One region of the Paenibacillus rhizolycopersici genome, then DNA from elsewhere that is predicted to be linked to it. Evidence: predicted binding sites of a transcription regulator. Region 1 holds the regulator's gene; each other region holds the start of a gene.

Region 1 (6,158 bases):
TGCGCCATGCGTTTGGGAGCCTGGCATCCAGGGAGACGCCCGATCTTCCTGAATTGGATGACCCCGTTTTTATCAAAGGGCAAGGGTATTACAAACTGCTGATGTTTCCTCAGGCATTGTCCCAATTTGAGCAGGTCATGCAGCAGTTTCCTGACAGTGTGCTCGCCCAGACCTACATGGGAATGTGCCATCTGCACCTGGAGCAAATCGACAAAGCCGCGAAGCATTTCTGGCTGGTATTGGAGAAGGCGACGAACAAACGGCTTCGTTCCATCATTTACAACGCACTCGGATGCATTGAGGCGCAAAAAGGTGTGTTTACCAAAGCAAAAGAGTACTTCAAGTTGGCTCATCACAGCGATCCGTCCTTGCCCGAGCCACTGGCCAATTTGGAGGCCTGCACGCACAGCACGGGGAAATTGCATTACAGTCCGGAACTGACTTCCTTATTGTAGGTCTCATTCCGATTGAACGCACTTATTTACGGCTTGAATCATGTAGCGATGCGAAATTCCGCTTAAAGCGGCGCATCGCTTGTTTTGTTTTGTGATTTTTATTACAGATCCCGTTTGTATTAATTTTCAAATCGGTTATCTTCTGTTATGCTGTAAAGAGACTGGAATGAAGGGACAATTAATAGCAATGAAATACGCAGTGCTTGATTTTGAAACGACGGGTAACCAGTCCTCCGATGAAATTATTCAAGTGGGACTTGCCATTATAGAACCGGATAAGACGATATCGCAGGTGTATCGTTCCTTCGTGAAACCAGGTGTTCCGATCCCTCCTTTTATTACGGGATTGACGGGAATTACAGAGGAAGATGTCAAGGATGCGCCGGAGCTAGACGAAGTGATGGTGGAGATGGTTCCGCTTCTAAACGACGTCGTCTTGGTCGGGCACAATGTTGCATTCGATTTTAATTTCTTGCAGAGCGCTTTGGACAAAACAGGCTATTTGCCGTTTACCGGCCGCATTCTGGATACGATGGATTTCTTGAAAATCCTGTTTCCTTCGCTTACTTCCTATCAGCTCGGGCTGGTGGCGGCGGAGTTTGGAGTGGAGCATGATCGGCCGCATCAGGCGGACAGCGATGCGCTGGCGACGGCACTCATTTTCCTGAAATGTGTGGAGGAATGCGCGCAGCTGCCGCTGTTGACTTTGCAGCGTCTGGCCGATCTGTTTGCAGGCGAGGACAGCGATTTGGGCTGGTTTTTCGATGCGATGACGCAGGAGAAGGAACGCGAGGCGATGCCAAGCGAAGATGGTTTCGTGTACTATCGTCAATTCGCCCTGCAGGTGGAGGATTGGCTGGACATTCAAGCGCCAAGGGACAGTTCGGATCGAAATCCGCTGGCGGATGTGACGTTCGAGCAGTTCATGGAACAGGTTCGGGAACGGCTGCGAGAGCGTTTGCCGCAGTATGAGGAGCGAGAAGCCCAGAACATGATGCTGAATGAGGTCATGAGGGCTTTCGAGGAAGACAAGCATCTGCTGGTCGAAGCCGGAACGGGGACCGGTAAATCCTTGGGATATCTCCTGCCGGCCATTTACCACAGTGTAAAGAATGAAGAGAAGGTAATGGTCAGCACTCATACCATCAACCTGCAGGAGCAGCTGCGGGAGCGCGACGTGCCGCTATTGACGGAAGTCGTGCCTTTTCCTTTCCGCGCAGCCGTATTTAAAGGAAGGCAGCATTATTTGTGCTTGCGCAAATTTGAACATAAAATGAATAGAAAAGACTTCGCAACACCTAAAGAAGAGGTGATGACGGCCGCGCAAATGGTTGTGTGGCTGACACAAACGGAAAACGGCGACGATGAAGAGTTGAATCTCGGAAACCGCGGCGGCGACTTCTGGGAGACGGTAGCCAGTGAATCGGAATCCTGCTTAGGCCGATCCTGCCCCTGGTTCCGCAAATGCTTCTATCATCGTGCCAAACACGAAGCCGGAGTAGCGGACGTGGTCATCACGAACCACTCTAAATTGTTTACGGACATTCAGGCCGGGCACCAGCTGCTACCAGGCTATGAGCGGCTGGTCATCGATGAGGCGCATCATTTGGAAGATGTGGCCGGCAAGCATCTTGGCATTCATATGAAATACTTTACGGTGGTCCATACGCTGACCCGGTTGTTTAAAGACAGCAAGACAGGGCAGTTGGCTAATCTTCGGAGCTCGATAGATGCGTCGTCCGCGGAGAAAGCTGCGGAATGGTGCGCAGTGATCGATGGCATCTACCCAACGTTGGTGGATGTGAAAGAGAGCTGGGACAAGCTCAGCGAGCTGCTGTTCAGCTTGATGCCGGATCGCAGCGATGCGGCCCCCGGCGATCCGGGGCAATTCGTATATCGGCTGCTGCCGACCCGAAAGCCGAAGGATTGGGAGACACTGACCGCGCTCGAAAACCAGATTTACGTGGGTCTGGGCGACGTGCTTCGCAAAGGGGATCGTCTCCTGTCCGAGATTCGGGAGGAGCAGGATGATTATGCTGCGGAAAGCCTGCTTACCGATATCAGCGGCTTGTTTAAGGATTTAGCTGGAGAACGGGAATCACTGCGGTTTTTCATGAAGCTGGAAAGCGAAGACACGGTTTATTGGATGGAAGCCAACGGGAATTACCGCAGCCGCTCGCTGCAAATGTACGCGGTGCCGATTGACGTTAGCGCCCAGTTGAAGGAATTTTTCTTCGATCGGAAAAAAAGCGTAGTTATGACTTCCGCGACATTGTCAGTCGATAAGTCGTTTCAATATATGATCGAGCAGTTGGGTCTGACGGAGGCGGCGGAAGAGGAACGGTTGATTACGTCGATGTTGCCATCTCCGTTTAATTACCGGGACCAGGCACTCTTAGTCATTCCGCGTGATTTTCCGAGCGTAAAGGGCAGCGTGGGAGATGATCACTTCATTAACACGTTGGTGCAGTCGTTGGCAGATTCCGCGGTGGCTACGCAAGGCCGCATGCTGGTGCTGTTTACGTCCTACCGGATGCTGAGACAGGTGTATGACCCGCTGAAAGAGTTGCTCTCGGCGCAGGGGATCACCGTCATCGGGCAAGGGATGGACAGCGGTAGCCGTTCCAAGCTGACTCGGCGCTTCCAGGGTCAAAATGCATCGGTGCTGCTGGGGACGAGCAGTTTCTGGGAAGGGGTAGATATCCCCGGCGAGGCGCTGACAAGTTTAGCGATCGTGCGGCTGCCTTTTCAACCGCCGAACCATCCGCTGGTGGAAGCCAAGAGTGAGCGGCTGCAGCGGGAGAAGAAAAACCCATTTATGAAGTTATCCGTCCCGCAGGCGGTTATCCGCTTCAAGCAAGGATTCGGGCGACTCGTCCGTTCCTCGCAGGATCGTGGCATCGTAATCGTTTATGATACCCGTATCCTGGAGTCTTACTATGGGAAGTATTTTTTATACTCTTTGCCCGGACCGAAGATGGAGCATATGCCGATGAATCAAATGGTACCTCGCATCTCGGAATGGTTGAATCCCGAAGCCTAAACCGCTTTATTGATCGCATTGAAGAATAGGGGGAAACGAAGCATGAAGTCAGAAAAAATTTCGGACGCCGTCGTCCGCAGACTGCCGGTTTACCTGCGTTTCTTGAACGAACTCAGCCGCAGGGAGGTCCCCACGGTCTCCTCGCAGGAGCTGGGCCAGAAGTTGGATCTGAATCCCGCGCAAATCCGCAAGGATTTAGCGTATTTCGGCGATTTCGGTCGGAAGGGGATCGGCTATGACGTGGCTTACCTAATCGAGAAGATTCAACAGATTCTCAACCTGGACCAGCAAATTAACGTGGCGTTAGTCGGTGCCGGTAATCTAGGGCAAGCCCTTTCGAATTATAATGCTTATTTGAAGGATAATATGAAAATCGTCGCCGTGTTCGACGCATCGCCAGCAAAGATCGGTACCCAAATCAACAACATCACGATTCAACCGATTGAGGAGCTGGTAGCTACGGTACGAGCGAATAATATCCGTATTGGGATCATTACGGTACCTGACACAGAAGCCCAGCGCGTGGCAGACGAGCTGGTTGCGGCCGGGATCGGAGCCATCCTGAACTTCGCGCCAACGATTCTCAAGGTGCCGTCGGAAGTGCGGATTCATGCGGCCGATTTCACTACAGACCTGCTTAGCTTGGCATATTATCTGGAGGATGGAAAGGAACAAGCCAACGTATGAGTCGTAAATGGTTAATTAAGAACGGGACGTTTGCCGTACTGGAGACCAATCGCCCCGTGATTCATGGATATATGCTTGTTGAAGGCGATTCGATCACCTATATCGGAGAAGAGCGCCCGGAAGGCGTGGAAGGCGCCGAAACGTTTGACGGCAAAGGCTTGTTATTTTTGCCAGGACTGATTAACACCCATGGTCATGCGGCGATGTCGCTGTTGCGCGGTTATGGGGATGACATGGTACTGCAAACCTGGCTGCAGGAGAAAATGTGGCCGATGGAAGCCAAGTTTACCGCTGCTGACGTTTATGCTGGAACGGCGCTGTCCGTACTGGAAATGCTTAAAGGCGGTACGACCACGTTCTTGGATATGTACGATCAGATGGACGAAGTCGCCAAGGTTGTCGAGGAATCCGGCATTCGCGCCGTACTGATGCGCGGAGCGATCGGGCTATGCTCGCCGGAAGAGCAGGATCAGAAGCTTAAAGAAGCGATCGCGTTTGCCCAGAATTGGCACGGTAAAGCGGAAGGACGCATCACGACGATGATGTCGCCTCATGCGCCATATACCTGTCCGCCGGCTTTCATCGAGAAGTTCGTACAAGCCGCCCACGATCTCGATCTACCGATGCATACGCATATGTCGGAGACACGCGCCGAGGTGGAGCAGAACGTGAACGATTACGGCGTTCGCCCGGTAGAGCACCTGCGGAAGCTGGGCATGTTCTCCCGCCCGACGCTGCTCGCCCATGCCGTACATTTGACGGACGAGGAAATCGAGGTCTTGGCTTCTCATGGCGTTACCGTCTCTCATAATCCGGGTAGCAACTTAAAGTTGGCCAGCGGCGTTGCCAGAGTACCGGAGCTCCTGAAGAAGGGAGTGGTGGTATCGCTGGGTACTGACGGTGCAGCCAGCAACAATAACCTGGACATGCTGGAGGAGATTCGTTTGGCCGCGCTGATTCATAAAGGCGTATCCGGGGATCCGACGGCGATTCCGGCTCTAGAAGCACTCAAGATGGGGACGGAGTACGGCGCGAAGTCGGTCTTCTTGCCGAACACCGGGAAGCTTGCGGCTGGCATGAAGGCGGATTTCATCGCCTTGAACACGGAGCAGGCTCATTTTCTGCCGCGAACGGATTTCATCTCGCACACCGTGTATTCTGCTGGACCAAAAGACGTGGAGCACGTTTGGGTGAATGGCAAACAGGTCGTCAAACACGGGGCTTGCCTGACGCTTGATGAGGAGCGTATTCGGCACGACGCTCAAGCTGCGTTCGAGGGACTGCTGGCACGGTAATACGCTAGGATAGGAAAGGAAGAGAAGGTTGAGGAAGCGAACCCAATGGATTCTGCTGTCCATCGTGATCCTGTTGATCGTGCTCCTTGGTCTCCACCGGTTTTATCTATACATTCATGAGGATACGTGGAGAGCCGAAAGAGAGGCCGTTCAACAGGCGAAGCAGGAGACGGACCTGGTCCAGGGAGACGAGGTGTGGAAGTCGGTATGGGATGAAGTCACCTGGGTCGTGCAGGGGGAAGACGAATCCGGACGTAAAATGATGGTTTGGCTCCGAGAAGGACAGGACCCTGAGGTGCGATTGCTATCGGAAGGGAAGTCCGAGAATCAGGTTCGAGCCATCATCAAACAGACGTTGCCGGGTATTCAGGTTGTCCGTCTGCTGCCGGGCATTTACAATAACCAACTGGTCTGGCAGCTGTTCTACAAACAGAAGGACCACCACTATTATCGGTTCTTCAGTTTTACAACGGGCGAACCGCTACCGGAAGTGTTCACCCTGCCGAATCGCTGACGGGTCGTCGTAAATAGAAATATTCCTAATAAACGGTTTCGAGGTTTAGGCGAAAAGCCTGAATGGCGAGACCGTTTTTTTGTAAGGAGGGAAAGGCATGGAGTTGCTCGATCCAGCAGGGCAAGAGAATAAGGTGTGGGAAGACTTGAAACAAGCGTTTACCC
Region 2 (6,158 bases), on a different contig from region 1:
GGAGGTTAACAAAATGAAATTCAAAAAAATGTTTGGCACGGCGATGGCTACGATACTGGCTTCAGCGCTGCTGCTGGCCGGTTGCGGAGGCAACGGCGGGAATGCGGAGCCGGGCAGCACGAATTCGGGCGCCGGTTCCGCTTCCAACGCAGCGAAAGAAATCGTGGAGTTGAAGGCTTATCTTCCGGGGGATAAACCGGCCGGTTTTGATGAGGTGCTGCAGGCCGTCAATGACAAATTAAAGACGGACAACGTCGGCGCCTCGCTGAATATCAACTTTCTCCCGTGGTCGGATTACGGCAACACGGTAGCGGTTAAAATGTCCGCCGGCGAGGATTTCGACATGTACCTGGATGCACCATGGCTGTCCATGAACCAGATGATCGCCAGCAATTCGCTCCAAGCGTTGGACGCTATGGTAGAGGAGCGGCCTGAGCTGAAGGCATCCATTCCCGACGAAATGTGGGAATACAACAAGTTCGGAGGCAAAATTATGGGCATCCCGCTCGGAACGACGCAAGGATCGGTATACGGCCTGCTGATCCGCAAGGATTTGCGCGAAAAATACGGGTTGCCCGAGCTGAAAACGCTGGCCGACCTGGAGAAATTTTTGTATGCGGTCAAGGAAAACGAGAAGGACATCAAACCGTTTGTCATCAACGGGATCAAAGCGGACAAGTTGCCGTTTATCCTGAGCGACTCCGCCAATATGGCGCAGGATGAAGTGCTCGAAATCGGCGTCAACATGTTCGCCTATTCCACCAAAGACAAGAAAGTCGTCGGACAATGGGAAAGCCCGATGATCGCGGACGCTTTTGAACGCGTCACGAAGTTCTATAAAGACGGCATCTTGTCCAAAAACATCGCCCAGGAGCAAAATGCCGAAACGTTGTTCAAACAAGGCAAGTACGCCGCTACTTATTATGCGGCAGACGGCGTAGAAGGGCTGAAATATGCGGAAATGCTGAAGGACGGAAGCGACAAGCTGGAGGTTTTCGTGCCGAACGGCGATAAAGCTAAACCGTATACCGCCTTCCAACAATGGAATTTCCTTTGCATTCCCGCCTCCTCGAAGCATGCCGATCTGGCTATGGATGTAGCCAATTGGCTGTCGATCAAGGAAAACCACGATTTGATGGAATACGGTATCCAAGGGAAGGATTGGGAACCTGTCGGCGATACGAGTTATAAGGTGCTTTCGAGCTATGTTTTCCCGGGCTATACACTGACTTGGCGTCCGACGCTCAACCGCACGCCGGATACGATGATGGCGGACGACAAGAAGTGGTTCGATTTCTCCGCCGACCCGGCTAACTTTACGCTCAGCCCAACGGCAGGGTTCACCTTTGATGCTGAAAAAGTCAAAACCGAATACGCCAAAATCACGCCGTTCCACGACTCTTTATTCCTGCCGCTAGCCCAAGGCGTGCTGCCCGCGGATAAAGGCAAAGCGATGTTGGAGGAGAAAATCATGGGCGTAGGCGGGCAAAAAGTCATCGATGAAATTCAAGCGCAAATCGATGCCGTGGCATCCGGCAAATAACATAACAGAAAGAGGTACTTCATCTATGAATGTGAAACGCTGCGCGCAAAATCCTGTGATCCGAGCGGAGGATGTTAAGCCCTCGCGCCCTGATTTTAAAGTGTTGGGGGCATTTAACGCCGGTGTTGCCCAATACGAAGACGAAACGATTCTGCTTCTTCGCGTCGCGGAAGCGCCGATTTCGGTCCGGGCCGGCGAAGTGCTTGTTCCCCGGTTAAACGAAGCGGGTACCGAGGTGATCGTGGAGCGTTATGAAGATACCGATCCGCGTTACGATTTCTCCGATTCGCGCTTTGTCGCGATGGACGGACGGGTGGTCATGCTTACGTCCCTCTCCCATCTCCGTGTCGCAAGAAGCAGGGACGGCGTTCATTTCGACATCGATCCGCAGCCGGCCCTGTTCCCGGAGAATGCCCTGGAAGCTTGGGGGATGGAAGATCCGCGAGTAACCCAAATCGGGGATACGTATTACATCACCTACAGTTCCGCGTCCGTTCGCGGCGTTGGCGCAGGCTTAGTGGAAACGAAGGACTTCCGCACGTTCAAACGGCACGGGCTAATGCTGGCTCCCGAGAATAAAGACGTCATGTTGTTCCCGGAAAAAATAGGCGGGAAATATTATGCGCTGCACCGTCCGGTTCCGAAATCGTTCGGCGCCCCCGAAATGTGGATCGCCGAATCTCCGGACCTCTTGCATTGGGGCAATCACCGCTTTCTGATGGGCCTAAGCGAGCAAGGCTGGGATTCGGCGCGAATGGGCGGCGGCGCGGTTCCGATCCGCACGGAGCGCGGTTGGCTGGCGCTGTACCACGGGGCGGATACCAACCATCGTTATTGTATGGGGGCGGTACTGCTTGATTTGGAAGATCCGGGAAAAGTCATCGGGCGATCGGTTCGGCCGTTTATCGAGCCGGAAGCGGATTATGAGGTGAACGGATTTTTCGGCGGGGTCGTGTTCTCCTGCGGTGCGCTGCTGGTCGGGGATACCGTCCGCATGTACTATGGGGCGGCGGACGAAGTGATGGCGGTGGCGGATATTCCGCTGGACGACATCTTTAGCACGTTATCATAAAATCATAGGGTTAGGAAATTCAACATCAGATGCAAATAAAAAGCCCCTTCCATCCGGAAGGGGCTTCGCTTGCTTAATGGGACATCCCAGCCATCCCGCCGACGATTTCCGGATTGACCATCCCGAAGATCATGGCGATATGGGCCACGATCAGGAATCCGCTGACGAGGATAAAGTGCATCTTTAGCTTCTCGTCCTCGGATCGCTTGCGGCCAATGACGCCAAGTTCTAGCAGCGCCAACGGCAACAGGAAGAACGCCCCGCTCAGGTAGAACCCGACAGCCACGACGTCTACCCAGGTGTGCCATTCGCCGTTAACGGTCAAAGGAATGAACGCCGTAGGGAACAAATAGAGGAAAATGCCGGTAAAATAAAGCCCTGCCAAGATGCTGCAGATTTTATTGAAGGTGTTGAGGCCGCCCTGCCGCCCCCGGTTAAACAAGATGATAAATTCGGTGACGGTGATCGTCTCTGCAAAGATAACGGGGATCGCCATGAATAAAATCAAGTTCCACGGCTGGTTATCCGCCAGCAAAGACATGTAGTGCGTCATGCTCATGTTTCGTTTCCTCCAAGTAAGTTATTTGATTCACAACCCATTCTACAGAGCAATTGTGTGGAAAGTATGGAGAACCCATGTAGAATTTATTGCCCGGATTCGTTGAAAAAACTGGGAATGTCGACTACACTAGCGGTAGTCTCTCATACTTTTTCGGACATCTATGCTATTACGGACATAGAATACTCATATACGTGATTTCACTTTATTTCCGGTAAACGGAGAGGTGGGGCAGCGATGGGAGTTTGGATCGTATTGGCAATCGGGTGGATTGCGGGATGGATGCTGTTTCGGAGAGTCGTGCTTCCCAGACAGGAAGCGTCGTATTGCGGCGGTGAAAAGGTGTCGGTCATCATCCCGGCGCGGAACGAAGCCGGGAATTTGCCGCAGTTGCTAGGTTCGTTACAGCAGCAGACCTGTCCGCCCCATGAGATTATCGTGGTGGACGATTTTTCTGAGGATGAAACCTATGACATTGCCACGAGTTACGGGGTACACGTGATCCAGAACGAGCCTCTGCCTCCCGGCTGGACGGGGAAGACCTGGGCGGTTTGGAACGGGTATCGGCAATCGACTGGCGACGTGATCGCCTTCTTGGACGCCGACGTCCGCCTGGCACCCCGAGGCCTAGAGTCGTTGCTGCGGGCACGGGCCGAGGCGGGAGGCGTCATTTCCGCGGTGCCGTTTCATGTGACGGAGAAGTTTTACGAACGCCTGGCGTTAATCACTAACGTCCTGGGCGTATTTGCATTTACTTCGCCGTTTGAACGAAACAGCCCGAACAAGGGGCTGTATGGCTCCTGTATCGTGACGACGCGCCGCGATTACGAGACGATCCAGGGCCATGACAGCATCCGTTCGGAGCTGTTGGACGATTTGAACCTCGGCGCCAAATTCCGGGCGGCGGGGATCCCCGTGTCCAATTTTCTCGGCGGCGGCCTCGTCTCCTTCCGCATGTACCCGAACGGGATTCGCAGCGAGTTGGAGGGGTTTGGCAAAGGTGCTGTGTTGAGCACCGCCAAGCTGCGGCCCGCTACCACGCTGCTGGTTGCCGCGTGGCTAATCGGGTTGATCGCTTCCGAAGGCGCGTTATTCCTTTGGAATACGTCATGGCTTTATCCAGTGCTGATCGGATATTTGCTGTATGCAGCGCAGCTTTATTTCCTGGTGCGTGATGTCGGGAAATTCGGCAAATTCATGCCCCTGATACATGTGTTGTCCACGTTATTTTTCCTGGTGGTGCTCATCTATTCAGCTTATCAGGTGACGTTTCGCGGATCGGTCACCTGGAAAGGCCGGGACGTGCAGGTCGGAAGCAGGGGAGACCGATGATCCTCTGGCTGGCTGTCGCCGAGTTCTTGTGTGGGGCGTTGATGTTCTCTTATTGGCTAGGAAAGTTGGTCCGGAAGGATTTGAAGCATGTTGGGGACGGCAATCCGGGGGCGTTTAATTTATGGCGAGCCGCCGGTTACCGCTGGGGTTTGGCGGGAATTCTGCTGGATTTCCTAAAGGGGTATGTGCCTCTGGTGTTTCTGGTGGAATCGGGAATGCTGGGGCTGGATTATGGGATGACCATCGTCGCCGCCGCGCCGATTCTGGGCCACGCCTTTTCTCCGTTCCTCAAATTCAAGGGAGGTAAGGCGATCGCGGTAACCTTCGGCGTTTGGAGCGCGTTAACCCGATTTGAGGCGGCGTTGGCCTACGCGGTCATTCTGGCGGTGTTGCTCGCGGCATTTTTCTTCTATAAAAAGGGCAAATATGCATCGCGGGAAGCCGACGGGCTCCAGGTTGTGGCGGGGATGGCGTTATTGTCGATCTATCTTTTGGCTGCGGGCTACCCTCTAGCCATTTGGGGCGTATGGCTGGTGAACCTGTTGGTGATGGCTTACGCCAATCGGCAGGCGATTCGGGCCTTCCTAACCGGAAAGGGCGGAAATCTCCCCCGTTCCGGTAACGGAGTCACGTTGTGATCGGTGGATACGGCCAACTATGGAAATAAAATAGAAAACGAGGTATATATTGGGTGTTAACTAGAAAACCTATAAACAACTTGATACGGAAGGAGCAAAGCTGTATGGATGCTACTCTAGGAGCGGATGAAGTTGTCCGCCGAATCAAAAGGTTGCAGAGTGATGGGGTTTCGCTAAGCAAAAAGCAGGTCAAGCAAAACGATCCGGAGTTAATGCGCAACGCTTTGTTTTATTTTCCCAGCTGGGAACATGCCGTAAAGAACGCCGAGGTTTTATAAGGAACACCCTATAAACCAATTTGGGTTGGCCAAGAGTAGGCCATCGACCCAGATTGGTTATTTTTTTGCTGTTTATTTTCCGGACAAGGGCCGATATGATGAGTATGTGGTTTAGTGTAAGCGATTAAAAAGATGAGGAAGCCTGGCGATCCGATGAAAAAATACATTCCTTTCACTTACAAAATGTTGATTCCCTACTTGCTGCTTGTACTGTTGACGGACGCCATCATCGGCTACGTATCGTACACGATGCTGATCCAGTCCCGGACGGAGATGGCCGAGACGAACATCCGTACCGGCATGGAGCAGGCTCGGAACAACATCCGTTACCAGATGGACGAAATCCAGCGGATGTCGGACACTTTATTCAGCGATTTGGCTTTTCAGCGAGCGCTGCAGGCTAAAGGCGAACCCTATGACATTTATCTCGTGATGCTCGACGAGATTGTTCCGGAAATCACCGCTCCACTTAAGTTGTTTGGGAACGATATCCGGCTGATGCTCTATACGCTGAACAGCGAGCTCAACATCGTGTCGGGCGATAATTTGGAAGAGCCGATCAAGGACAGCGATTATTACATCCTGCCGTTTGAGGATATCAAGGATAGCGCCTGGTATAAAGAGTTCAAGGATTCCGAACGAGACAACATCTGGTTACAGATCGACACCGATCAGCGGCTCGGGAACATTTCCCACATCCGCCGGCTGGTTTCGTACAGCGGCAACATGACCGTGA
Region 3 (6,158 bases), on a different contig from region 1:
CGAGCGCCACGCGCTGTTCCTGGCCGCCGCTCAACGGCCGGCCGCCGCCGCCAATAAGCTCGTTGAGCCCGCCCGGCAAGCCGCGAATGAGCCCGTCCAATCCGGCCGCCGCCGCCGCGCGCTCCACCTCTTCCCGCGTCGCTTCCGGCGCGTTAAAGCGGATATTGTCCGCCAATGATCCGCTGAAAATATACGGGTTCTGAGGGATATAAGTGATCTGCTCCCGCCAGCCCGACGACGTCAAATCGCCCAGCTCCGTTCCGTTCAGCGCGAACCGGCCCGAGGTCGGCCGCAAGAAGCCGCCGAGCACGTCGATCAACGTTGATTTACCGGCACCACTTTCGCCGATAATCCCAATGGTGCCCATGCCGCCCAGCGTCAGGTTCACCTCCGTCAACGACGGATGGGCTTCCTCCACGTGGATCACCCCAACCCCACGCAAACTCAGCGTGCTCTCCGGTGTCCAGGTCCAGTCCGTTTCCGCCGGAACCGGCGCGGCTTTGGCTGCCTCCTCGTCCGCTGCAGCGATGATCTCATTCATCGCTGCGCCGGCGGCTTTGCCGTCCTGAGTCGCGTGGAAATCGGCGCCGACCATCCGCACCGGCAAGAAATATTCCGGCGCCAGAATCAGCACGGTTAATGCCGGAAGCAGCACCATATCGCCATCAACCAACCGCAGCCCCAAGCTGACTGCCACCGAAGCGACCGATAACATCGTAATGAAATCCAGAGCAAACGAGGACAAGAATGCTACCCGGAGCGTTCGCATCGTTGCCGACCGATAAGAGTCGCTGACCCGCTCGATCGAAGTCACATGCGCTTTGCTGCGCCCCAAGAATTTTAACGTTTCCAGCCCGCGCAGCGAATCAACGAAATGATTCGATAAGGTGCGGTAGGATTTCAACTGACGTTCGGTCTGCTTGCGCGCCGCAAGCCCGATCAGGATCATAAAGGCGATTAGGATCGGCATTGTCAGCGTCAGAATAATCCCGGAAGCCAGATCCAACTTGTAAACATAGGCCAAAATCAGAACCGGCGTTAAACCCGTTGCCAGCATGCGCGGAATAAACAACTCCAGATAATTACGATATTTCGTCACGCCTTCCAAGACGAGAGTGACCAAATTTCCGGTTCCTTCCGTTCCGGCAAACCGCGGCCCCAACTGGAACAACTTCTCCAGTACCCGCTCCCGCAGGGTACGACCCGTCTCCTCGGCAAAAGCGTACGCCGTTCTCTGCTGCAGCATGCCACAGACCTGCCGCACGATAAAAGCAAGCAGGAACAAACCGGCCCCGCCGGCTTGTTCCTGCAGCTTGGCCCCGGCAAACAGAGCGGAGACGATCTCCGCCAACCATTTGGCCTGCCAGATGATTGCAAAGCTTTGAACCAGGGTCAGCAAGGCCATGAACCCCATGACCTGCTTGATCCCCGTGATTTTCATTAATCCTCGTCCCATTAATATTCCAAATGCTCCTTCTCGTGTACGCGTTTATGGAAGACGAAATAACTCCAAATTTGATAACCCAGCACGAACGGCAGCAGGCTTAACGCCACGATGGTCATGACTTTCAGGGAGTAGTGCCCGGAGGCCGCGTTATCGATCGTTAAGGAGAAGGCCTCGCTGATCGAGCTGACCATGACCCGTGGGAACAAGCCGACAAATACCGCAGCGATCGACAACACGATCATCGCGCCCGTCATCCCAAACGCCCAGCCGTCTCTTTGTTTACGGATGAACCAGCCAGCCAGCACGAAGGCGGCGACGCCCAGGACCGCTACTAAGCTGATCAACACACCGCGCACTTCAAACACGTCGGTTTCGAAGTACGTCATCACGCCGAAGATCACAAACAGGGCAGCGAGCGGAATGAGCAGCTTATGAGCTAGCTTGCGGGCCCGTTCCTGCAAGCTCCCGGTTGTCCGCAAGGAAGCGAATAGCAGCCCATGCACGAGGCAAAGCATCACGACCGTAATGCCGCCAACCAAGGTATACAGGTTAACCATATCGAACAATCCGGCTTTCATTTCCATGTCTTCGCCGATCGGTAACCCTTTCAGCAAGCCGGAGAATACGACGCCCAGCAGGAACGGAGGCAGCAGGCTGCCGATGAAAACCGCCCAGTCCCAAGTCCCCTTCCATTTCCCGCTATCCACTTTACCGCGGAACTCAAAGGCAACGCCCCGCGCAATCAAAGCAAGCAGCAATACGACCAGCGGAGTATAATATCCGCTAAACAACGTGGCGTACCAGTTCGGGAAAGCGGCAAACATTGCGCCGCCGGCCGTCAACAGCCAAACCTCGTTCGCATCCCAGAACGGTCCGATCGAATTGATCAGGACACGTCGTTCCATATCATTTTTAGCCAAAAACTTGGTACTCATCCCCACCCCGAAGTCAAAACCTTCCAGGAAGAAGAAACCGATAAACAACACCGCGACAAGGACAAACCAGAGCTCATTAAGAGACAGCATGATATCCCTCCTTACCGAATGGATCCGCCGAATGATCCGCGCCGTCTCCCGTTTCGTCATTCGGTCCCTTCTTGATGACTTTCACGAACAGGTAAACCAACACGGCACCGAGCACCGAATAGATCGCTGTAAAGGCAATCAGCGAGAACAGGATCTGTCCGCCCGTTACGCTTGGCGAAACGCTGTCTTTCGTCTGCATTAGCCCAAATACCGTCCACGGCTGACGTCCGAATTCCGTCATGATCCAGCCGGAAGTGTTCGCGATAAACGGCAATGAAATCGACCACAACATAAAGCGGTAAAACCAGGTGTTCGGATTATCGAGCTTTTTGCGCCAAGCCAGATACGCGCCGTACAACCCAAGCACGATCATCAAGCAGCCGGCGGCGATCATGATCCGGAAGCTCCAGAAGGTCGTCCGAACAGGGGGAATGTAGTCCCCAGGACCGTAAGCTTGCTCGTATTCGGCTTGCAGCTCGTGCATGCCTTTGACCTCGCCGGAGAACTTGCTGTAGGACAGGAAGCTCAGCAGGTAAGGAATTTTGATTTCAAAATTGTTCTTGCCATCGTTCGAATCGATATGGGCATACAACGTCCAAGGCGCAGGGTCGCCCGACTTGCCCCAAAGGCCTTCAGAGGCGGCCATTTTCATCGGCTGCGTCTTGACCAAATATTGCGCTTGTTGGTGACCGAACAACGCCGTCCCAAACGAAGCGATCAATGCGACGATGATGCCAATCGTAAACGATTTTTTGAAGAAGGCGGTATCCTGACGTCTTAACATTTTATACGCACTGACCCCGGCGATCAGGAAAGCCCCGGTGGCAAAAGCACCCAGAACCGTGTGCGGGAACTCCACCAGCAATTGTCCATTGGTGACCAAAGCGAAGAAATCGTTCATCTCCGCACGTCCATTATTCACCTCAAAACCGACCGGATGCTGCATAAACGAGTTGGCGGCCAGAATCCAAAGCGCCGAAACCGTCGTTCCCAAAGCGACCAGCCAGATGCACAGCAGATGGACCTTCTTGGATAAACGGTCCCAACCGAAAATCCAAAGTCCGATAAACGTCGATTCCATAAAGAAAGCAAACAGCGCTTCGATCGCCAGCGGCGCACCGAAAACGTCCCCGACGAACCGGGAATAATCCGACCAGTTCATGCCGAACTGGAATTCCTGAAGAATCCCCGTCACGACCCCTACCGCAAAATTGATAAGGAACAGTTTCCCCCAGAACTTCGCCATCCGTTTGTATTCTTCTTTCCCCTTGGTAACGTACATGGTTTCCATGATCGCGATGAGCAGCACCAGACCGATGGATACCGGGACGAAGAAGAAATGGAAAATCGTTGTCACTGCAAACTGAAGGCGAGCAAGCACAATCGGATCCAGCATTTCTTTTCCCTACTTTCTAATGATTATTATCTAATGTGAATTCTATCACCGGATGATGAAAACGAACGGACAAAAAATAATAATTTTGTGACAGAAATCACATGAGAAATGTCACAAAATCTAATTTTGCTCATAAAACCGCATCAGATCAACGTTTTTTCGTAGTCGCTGAATTTTGACATTCCTGTGAAATGGCTTTCTTTTGCCCATCGAGCAGGTGTCTCACCGCTAAAATCGGGTGATGCCATAACATCCGCGGTCCGGCAAAAGCCATCACCCTGCGGATTTGCTCCCGCTGGATGGCCGCATAGCAGTGCACGGGGCATGCCAAGCAGGTTGTCTTGCCTTCCCCGAACCGGCAACGGTCCAGCCGCTGCTCGGCATATCGGTGAAGCTCGGCGCATTCAGCGCATAAAGAGGTTGCTTCAACAAGGGCCGCACGCGGTTGCCGCAGGTCGGCCTGCCCGTTGGCACCGTGCATTTTACGGCAATACAACGCCATCATCAGGGCCACGGTTGTCTTTTCGCGACGAATCCGCGGCCCGCTGGCGTTAGTTGCCATTTGGCGCTCCCTCCTTTTCCGTAACACGCATCCGGAAGGCCATCCTCCAACCCAACCATGCCCCTGCGATCATCAGGACGCCATAGGCAACAACCCCAAATGGAATGATCGTTGCCAGCCAGTGCAGCAAGCCGAACCCGCCCAGCAGCAGCATGAGCCCCATGATGACGAAAGTTTGATTTTGTTGCCCCGCCGCTTCGAACGGCTCCGAGAAAGGGAGACCCTTGCGTAGGGATAGAAAACAAAGGATGGCGAAACATTGCATCGCCAGTCCTGCTACGATCAGGTCCGGCAGAATGGAAACTCCGAACAACACTGCGAATATCGCAGCCTCCACCAAGTACAAGGGCAACATCAACCGGACCAGGCAGGCCTTCAAAGCCCCCTTGTAGATCGGCGCTTCACCGGAAATCGGGGCCGTCTGGTAGATCCAGGCCGCCTTATATCGGCTTGAGTAGCGCAGCATCATGATGATCGTGGGCAGCATGATACCGCTAAAATAAATGAACAAATACATCCGGGTGCCCGATATCCCCTCCAACCCTTGATCCAGCCCATTCGAGAACAAGAAGATAAAGGGAAACACGATCGCAAAGCCCAAGGAAGGGTATACCTTCAACTTAAATTCCCGCTCTGTGCCCATCAATGACCAGGCAAATCGAAAAAATGCGCTTTCCTGCGGCGTAGAGCAAAGAAGATCCGCTATTCGGCGCAGCGCCTTCCCCGAACCCTTCGTGACCTTGGCACTAGGCTCCGCCAGCTTCTGCAGGTTTCGCTCCAGCGCCGGCATCAGCTTCAGGTACAGCAGAAAGGCCGCCAACGGAACAAGGATGGACAATCCCGCCAGCCCGGCATAGCTTAAACCTCCCCCCGGATGCAGCACCGTTTGAAAGGAGGCACCGACCCATACCGGAGGCAGCAGGTACTGCCACCACGCCGGCTTAAAGACAACATCCATAGCCGTAAAATCAAATAGTCGGACCAACACCTGATACCCCACCGCAATGGTGATTGTCATGCCGATCTGCACGTAATTGATCATATCTTTCAGCTTCTCGCCGTCAAAAAAGCGCAAGACAACCAAATATAGCAGCGCGGTCAGCACCACGATCAGCAAGTCCATCAGGATCAGTTCCAGCAGCATCAAGGCAAAGAAACCGATCCCCTGCCGAAACAGTCCGACCGCCAGCGGAATAATTGCGATCGCTCCGGTCAGAAAAAACAAATAAATAAAAATATGTACTGTCTTCGCCATCGTAATCGTGCGGCGGTTTACCGGCTTGGTCGCCAGGATACTCCGATCCCGGATGTCCAGCAGCACCGAGGAGAAATCGGAAATCATCGCGGTCATGACCATAAACATCATAATGCCGAACAGGATGCTCATCTGAAACAGCAAATTGTCCCCCATCAATACAAACATCGAGCTGAGTCCGCCAAAAATAACGTATAACCAAAGCGAACGCAAGAACTGATTCCCGTCCTCGGCTTCGGCTTGCTGCTTCTTCCTCGATTTATTCACCATCGTTGGCACTCTTCTAGCGTCCATCGTCAGCTTGACCTGAAGAATTCGTCGCATCACGGGGTAGTCCACGCCCATTTTCACGAATAATCCGCGGAATCGGTCCAACACTCGCAAGCTCTTCATCTCTTCCATAAGCTACACCTCTTGCACGATAGACACGAGACGTCCGGCGATATCCTGATGCTCGTTGAACCCGGTCAATT
Region 4 (6,158 bases), on a different contig from region 1:
CCTCGTTGCTGGTTGCTATCACCCTCGTGCCTGCGCTGGCGCATACGCTGTTCCGCAAGGGTCTCGGTAAGTCACACCACCATGACGAGAAGCCAAGAGGCATTGCCCGCGGTTATCGGCGTATTCTGGAGTGGTCGCTGTCGCATAAGCTGATTACCTTCGGGCTTGCGGTCGTCTTACTAGTTGGCAGCTTGTTCCTGTATCCGCTGGTTGGCGTCAGCTTCCTGCCTGAGCAAGAGGATAAATATGTAATGGCGACCTACTCCCCAGAACCGGGAACCCAACTGGAAGATGTGGAGAAGGATATGCTGATTGTTGAGAAATACATTTTGGATCAACCTGGCGTCGACAAGATGCAGTATTCCGTTGGCGGCGACAATCCACTGGGAATGGGCTCCTCCAATTCGGCCTTGTTCTACATCGCCTATGATCCGGATACCGATCATTTCAGCGATGTGAAGGAACAGTTGATCGAAGGTCTGCGAACCGAGCTTCCGAAAGGTGAATGGAGCGATATGTCCGAACTCATGACCGGTGGTTTGGGCGGCGGTTCGCTTAGTGTCAACGTATTTGGAGATGAGCTGGAGCAAATCAAGCCGGTATCGGACCAAATCCTTGCTTTGATCAAAGAAGATACGAAGAACTTCGAAAAAGGCGATACCAGCCTCTCGAAAACCTATGAGCAGTACACCTTGGTTGCGGACCAAGAGAAGCTGAGCTCCCTGGGCTTGACGCCGGGCCAATTGGCCATGAAGCTGAGCCCGGTTCGTGAGCGTCCGGTCCTGACAGAGGTTGCGATCGACGGCAAGAAATACAACGTGTATATCGAAACGGACAGCCAAACTTATAACAGCATCACCGATATTGAGAACGAAACCTTGGCTTCGCCGCTGGGCATTCAAGTCCCAATCAAGGACGTTGCAAAGGTTGAAAAGGGCACTTCCCCGGATTCCATCATGCGGATCGACGGGAAGATGGTCGTTGAAGTCAGTGCAAAAATCACGTCCACCGACGTGCAAAAAGCCTCGTCCAGCCTGCAGGAGAAAATCGATAAGCTGGATCTGCCGGACGGCGTCACCGTGAAATTCGGCGGCGTAACCGAACAGATTAACGATACGTTTGGCCAACTGGGCATCGCCATGCTGGCAGCCATCGCCATCGTTTACTTTGTCCTCGTCGTCACGTTCGGCGGCGGTCTGGCTCCGTTTACGATTCTGTTCTCCCTGCCGTTCATTGTCATCGGAGCCATGGTAGGTCTCCTGATCGGCGGAGAGACGCTAAACGTCTCGGCCTTGATGGGCGTGCTCATGTTGATCGGTATCGTCGTCACCAACGCGATCGTGCTGATCGACCGCGTTATCCATAAGGAGCGCGAAGGTTTATCGACCCGCGAAGCATTGCTGGAAGCGGGAACGACGCGGCTTCGTCCGATTCTGATGACCGCCTTGGCAACGATCGGCGCACTGCTGCCGCTGGTCTTCGGCTGGGAGCACAGCGCAGGGATCATCTCGCGCGGGCTCGGCATCACCGTCATCGGCGGCCTGATCAGCTCGACGCTGCTCACGCTGGTCATCGTGCCGATCGTGTACGAATTCTTGATGAAATTCCGCCGTCGCGATTTGTCGGCCAAAGAAGCGGAGTAATAACAGCAAAAAGATGGCGCAGGGTAGTATATCCTGCGCCGTCTTTTCAAACCGCCCCGATTGTAACGACGCAACTCTATTCTGGTCAAAACAGCGGATTTGGGCCGCGAAATTGGATAATAAGCTCTGTCCCAAGCGTTAGAATCGCAACACGGGGAGATTGGCTCAAATAAGCCCCGTGGTCCGCGTTAGAGATCATACCGGCTATCAAAAAAGGACCTCAACCCCGCATTGCTGCGGAAGTTGAGGTCCTTTTGCGTTGCCTTATTCCTTCTATCCCATCGCCGGCGACTGGCTTTCCCGCCAAGCGCGAAGCTGCTGAAGATCGTTAACCAGAAATTCATCCATCATTTCAGCCAGTCCGGTAAAGAGCGGGCTATTCGTGGCTTTCAACACTTCTTTGGCAAACGGCTGTGCCCACTTCAGCAAATGGGTTTCCAGGAAGTGGATCTGTGCGTCCGCCAGCGCCAGGCAGCTTTGCTGCAGATTGGCTTTGGCCAGCATTCCTTCGGCCAGCACCGCCATAAATTCCAGCTCCAGCGCGATATGATCGTCGCGTTCTCCGTTCAATTTATTGAACACAACCGCGTTCTCCATGTACACCTTGCGGACTTCGGCGCTGCAAGCCAAAGCACTTGACCCTTCTAGGCGACTGCGAAACAAGCTCTCGCATGATGGGATCACCGCCTCACGGCCCGTAAACAAGCGCTCGAATTCCCTCGCTTCTTGATGGCAAACGCTGCGAAAATCCTCTTCGGGGATGCTCTCCAGATAGGCCTTGAGCCTCTGTCCGCCCTGGCTGACTGCCGCCTTCGGGTTCTGTTCCACCTTGCGACGCCACTGAGCGATCAAAGACATCCGCGGCGGACGACTCAGAAAGTCCATCAACAACTGATAAACCATCCCCCGAGTTTCAAGCCACTGAACCTGCTCCTGTGTGTAGACCAAAGGTTTGAACAGCATAGCCATCTGAATTCATCTCCCTGTATAGGTTGTTCAAAAGTCAGCTTCCGATCCTATAGACCAAAAAAAAAGATGACTTCCTTAAAAGTTGTCGGAAATCATCTCGAATGCATATACCGACACATGATTAAGGGGGATCACGTATCGCTTACATGAATTATACCTTACAATGTAAGCGCTTTTATGTGATCTTTTTTACACTTTACTCTACTTTCATTGTATCATCGTCCGCCACAGAATATACTTGAACAGTGTGTGTCAACGCATTGACTACCCGGTTGAATATATATAAAATTTGAAGCACCTAGATAGAAAGGAGGCGTACACATGGAGCAACTGCTTGACCCTTTTGGGCGAAAGCACGATTACCTGCGCATTTCGGTCACCGACCGTTGTAATTTGCGCTGCGTCTACTGCATGCCTGCCGAGGGAATGGTTTTTCAACCGCATGAGGAAATCATGAGCTACGAAGAAATTGCCGAGACGGTATCGGCTCTTGCTCCGATGGGCCTCCGTAAGATTCGGCTAACCGGCGGAGAACCGCTGGTGCGTAAGGATTTAGAACAACTTGTTACTATGCTCTCGGCCATTCCGGGCATTGAAGATATTGCATTGACTACGAACGGGATGTTCCTGGCCAAAAAAGCGGAGCTGCTGAAGCAAGCGGGATTGAAGCGGGTGAACATCAGCTTGGATTCGCTGCGACAGGACCGTTTTGCCATGATTACTCGCGGCGGTGAGGTGGAAAAGGTGCTGGAAGGAATCCAGGCCGCCGTCGAGGTTGGCTTCGAGCCAATCAAGCTGAACGTGGTCCTAATGAAAGGAGTCAATGAGGACGAGATCCGCGATTTTCTCGCGCTAACCATTGACCGACCGCTGCATGTGCGCTTTATCGAATACATGCCGATCGGCAGTGCCAGCGAGACCTGGCGCCAAACCTACTTGCCCCTGACGGCCGTGGAAGACGTGTGCCGGGAATCGGGCTGGGAGGTGGAGGCGGTCGAAGGCCCCCGCGGCAACGGGCCGGCGGAAAGCCGTCGGATCGCCGGCGCGGCCGGTACGTTCGGGTTAATTCATCCGGTCAGCGAGCATTTCTGCGACAACTGTAACCGGCTGCGCTTGACTGCCGACGGACATATCAAAGCCTGCTTGTATTGGTCGGATGAGCTCCACGTTCGCCCATTTGCGACGGCTGGCGACCGCGATGGCATCCGCTCCTTGTTCCTGAAGGCGCTGGGCGCTAAGCCGAAAAACCATGAAATGGCGTTGGCGCTGGAGCATAAACAGCAGAGCCACACCCCGACGACCCGCCGGATGTCACAGATCGGCGGTTAGTCCGGCAGCAGGCCCGTTTCCAGCCGGATACGGGCCTGCTCGTAATCTTCCGGCTTGTTCATATTAAACGCGCACCACTCCAGGGGGAGGCCCGTCGCTGACGCGAGGGCCTCCCCTTCGATGTATTCGGTGTGCAGCGTTTCCGTCCAAGCCGTCATTTTGAGGCGGCCTGCGCGAAGCTGTGCTTCCAGACCCGGAAGCACGCTACGCCGGTAGGCCGCCAGCAGCGGATGCGCCCGCCCCTCCGTGCGGGCGAGGATCGCCTCCGTCACAGCAAGGCTTGCCGAGGCAGCCTCCGATGAACCTGCCCGGCCATTAGCCAGGGCCTCCGCCGCCTCCGCGCGTTCCAGCAAGGCGCGGAACAAGCCGCGGTTCGCAAACGGCGTATCACAAGCCACCGCGAGGTTCCAGAGTGAGGCTGAGCTCTCCAGCCCCGCATGCAGCCCGGCCAGTGGCCCGGCCCCCGGATAATCGTCGGTCACGACTTCTTTGCCGAACCGACCATAGGCCGCCTCGTTGCCTGCCGCAATCACGATTCGCGAAGCTACCGGCTCCAGCTCTCGGATCAGACGTTCCAGCACCGTCAACCCGCCAAGTTCAAGAAGCGCCTTATCGCTGCCCATGCGGCTTGATCGTCCTCCGGCTAAAATGATCGCAGTCGTGTTCATCCATTTTCCCCCGATGCATAAATTATGGTAAATCCAAAAAAACTTGGTTTGTATCCCCTTTCACCTGTGTGTTACATTGGGAGCATAGTCACAAGCTTCCTGTTGTGACCACTTGGACCCGGACAGAAAGGAATGGCGCGTTTGCAGGACAAAAGACGACATTCGTCCTTTTCGTTGTTGCCGCTAGGGCTGCTTAACTTTTTCATTTACGGAACCATGGTCATTTTTGCTGCCTTTTTTCAATTATATTTGCAGGACATCGGCATGGACAAGCTCGAAATCGGAAGCCTCATGGCAATCGGACCGTTAATCTCGCTGCTGGCTCACCCGTTTTGGAGGTATCTGGGCGATCAGAGGCAGAATCCTCGCGCTGTTCTGTTGACCATGATGCTGGGCTTGCTCATCATGGGCCACCTGATGTTTAAGGTCAACACTTTTACGATGCTGTATTTAACGATGATTCTATTATATTTCTTCCTAAGCCCGCTGCTCTCTCAAAGCAATACCCTGATCCTCGGATATACCGCGGGGACCGAAAACCAATTCGGAATCTATCGCATTTGGGGCTCGCTCGGGTGGACCTTTATCGCGCTGGCCGCCGGACCGATCATCGACTCTATTGGCCATCACGGGATCTCCCTGCTGTTTAGTGTCACCTTGATGCTGGCGATCGGCGCTACGCTGCTGCTTCCCTCCATTCGGCAAACGTCTCAGACACCTTGGCTTAGTGGCCAAGAAATTCGGCGGGCGCTGCAGAACAAGTACCTGCTCGCTTTTGTCGTGTTCAGCATGCTGGTGGCGATTCCGAACGCGATGAACAGTATTTTCATGCCGCTATTCATGACGGATCTCGGCGGGTCGAAGCTTGCGGTCGGCGGCGCCGTGTTCTTATCGACGGTTTTTGAATTGTTGGCGTTTATCCTGCTGGATCGTTTCTTGAAGCGCAAATTGTCTTATTTGCTCGCTTGTATCACCATCGTCAGCTTGCTGTTCGCCGTCCGCTGGGATCTGATGTCCGAGGCGACGCATCCGATCCAAATCCTGTTGATTCAACTGCTGCACTCCGTGACGTTTGGCGGATTCTTCTACGTCGGCACCAAGTTGATCACCCTTTTGCTGCCACGCCCGCTGCGATCGGCAGGACAAGCGGTGTATGCATTTGCCGCCAGCGGCCTTGCCGGCGTGATTGCGGGGTTCTGGGGCGGCTGGCTGTTTCAGAATTTCGGTTCGGTCGTCATGTACCGCTCTGGCGTCGCATTAACGCTGATCGGAGCGCTTGGATTCGCCGCGATCTGGTACCAAGTCCGACATCACGGATATTCACCGAAGAGCGGACGCGATGACCATTAAGGAGGGACGGCTTCGCCGCTCCGTAAAACGAAAGAAAACAATGCCTGATACCGTAACGCCCTCGTTCGCTTACGAGGTAACGCCGGTTGAGGGCATTGTTTTCTTTGCTGCATCTCCAGTGTAAAATATGAAATGCATTCCATAGCAAGATATATTTTTTCACCTCTTTCGGGGAAGGAGCGGTTTGCCTTGCCGAACA

The links. The regulator Rex, encoded in region 1, represses fermentation and respiration genes when NADH is low (regulators of the CRP and FNR family bind a similar motif). The targets are predictions, from matches to a motif close to TTGTGAAATATTTCACAA.
Region 2: the regulator Rex is predicted to act here: its motif matches at 3,193-3,210, upstream of IM700_RS14380 (DUF6803 family protein).
Region 3: the regulator Rex is predicted to act here: its motif matches at 3,954-3,971, upstream of IM700_RS20310 (cytochrome ubiquinol oxidase subunit I).
Region 4: the regulator Rex is predicted to act here: its motif matches at 2,790-2,807, upstream of IM700_RS19220 (TorD/DmsD family molecular chaperone).

What each region holds. Positions count from the first base shown of each region.
Region 1 is NZ_JADCNN020000005.1:52,407-58,564, reverse strand. Features, by position in the region: gene IM700_RS07275 (tetratricopeptide repeat protein) at 1-455, shown strand, start outside; gene dinG (ATP-dependent DNA helicase DinG) at 643-3,498, shown strand; gene IM700_RS07265 (redox-sensing transcriptional repressor Rex) at 3,517-4,185, shown strand; gene IM700_RS07260 (amidohydrolase) at 4,182-5,480, shown strand; gene IM700_RS07255 (cell wall elongation regulator TseB-like domain-containing protein) at 5,509-5,994, shown strand; gene IM700_RS07250 (phosphotransferase) at 6,092-6,158, shown strand, end outside.
Region 2 is NZ_JADCNN020000012.1:92,708-98,865, reverse strand. Features, by position in the region: gene IM700_RS14390 (DUF3502 domain-containing protein) at 14-1,543, shown strand; gene IM700_RS14385 (glycoside hydrolase family 130 protein) at 1,569-2,615, shown strand; gene IM700_RS14380 (DUF6803 family protein) at 2,689-3,174, opposite strand; gene IM700_RS14375 (glycosyltransferase) at 3,412-4,506, shown strand; gene IM700_RS14370 (glycerol-3-phosphate acyltransferase) at 4,503-5,144, shown strand; gene IM700_RS14365 (hypothetical protein) at 5,249-5,422, shown strand; gene IM700_RS14360 (sensor histidine kinase) at 5,576-6,158, shown strand, end outside.
Region 3 is NZ_JADCNN020000026.1:30,853-37,010, forward strand. Features, by position in the region: gene cydD (thiol reductant ABC exporter subunit CydD) at 1-1,456, opposite strand, end outside; gene cydB (cytochrome d ubiquinol oxidase subunit II) at 1,456-2,472, opposite strand; gene IM700_RS20310 (cytochrome ubiquinol oxidase subunit I) at 2,459-3,868, opposite strand; gene IM700_RS20315 (nitrous oxide-stimulated promoter family protein) at 4,017-4,430, opposite strand; gene IM700_RS20320 (hypothetical protein) at 4,420-6,087, opposite strand; gene IM700_RS20325 (ABC transporter ATP-binding protein) at 6,091-6,158, opposite strand, start outside.
Region 4 is NZ_JADCNN020000023.1:16,774-22,931, reverse strand. Features, by position in the region: gene IM700_RS19225 (efflux RND transporter permease subunit) at 1-1,643, shown strand, start outside; gene IM700_RS19220 (TorD/DmsD family molecular chaperone) at 1,917-2,612, opposite strand; gene moaA (GTP 3',8-cyclase MoaA) at 2,934-3,941, shown strand; gene mobA (molybdenum cofactor guanylyltransferase) at 3,938-4,609, opposite strand; gene IM700_RS19205 (MFS transporter) at 4,742-5,959, shown strand; gene IM700_RS19200 (LacI family DNA-binding transcriptional regulator) at 6,149-6,158, shown strand, end outside.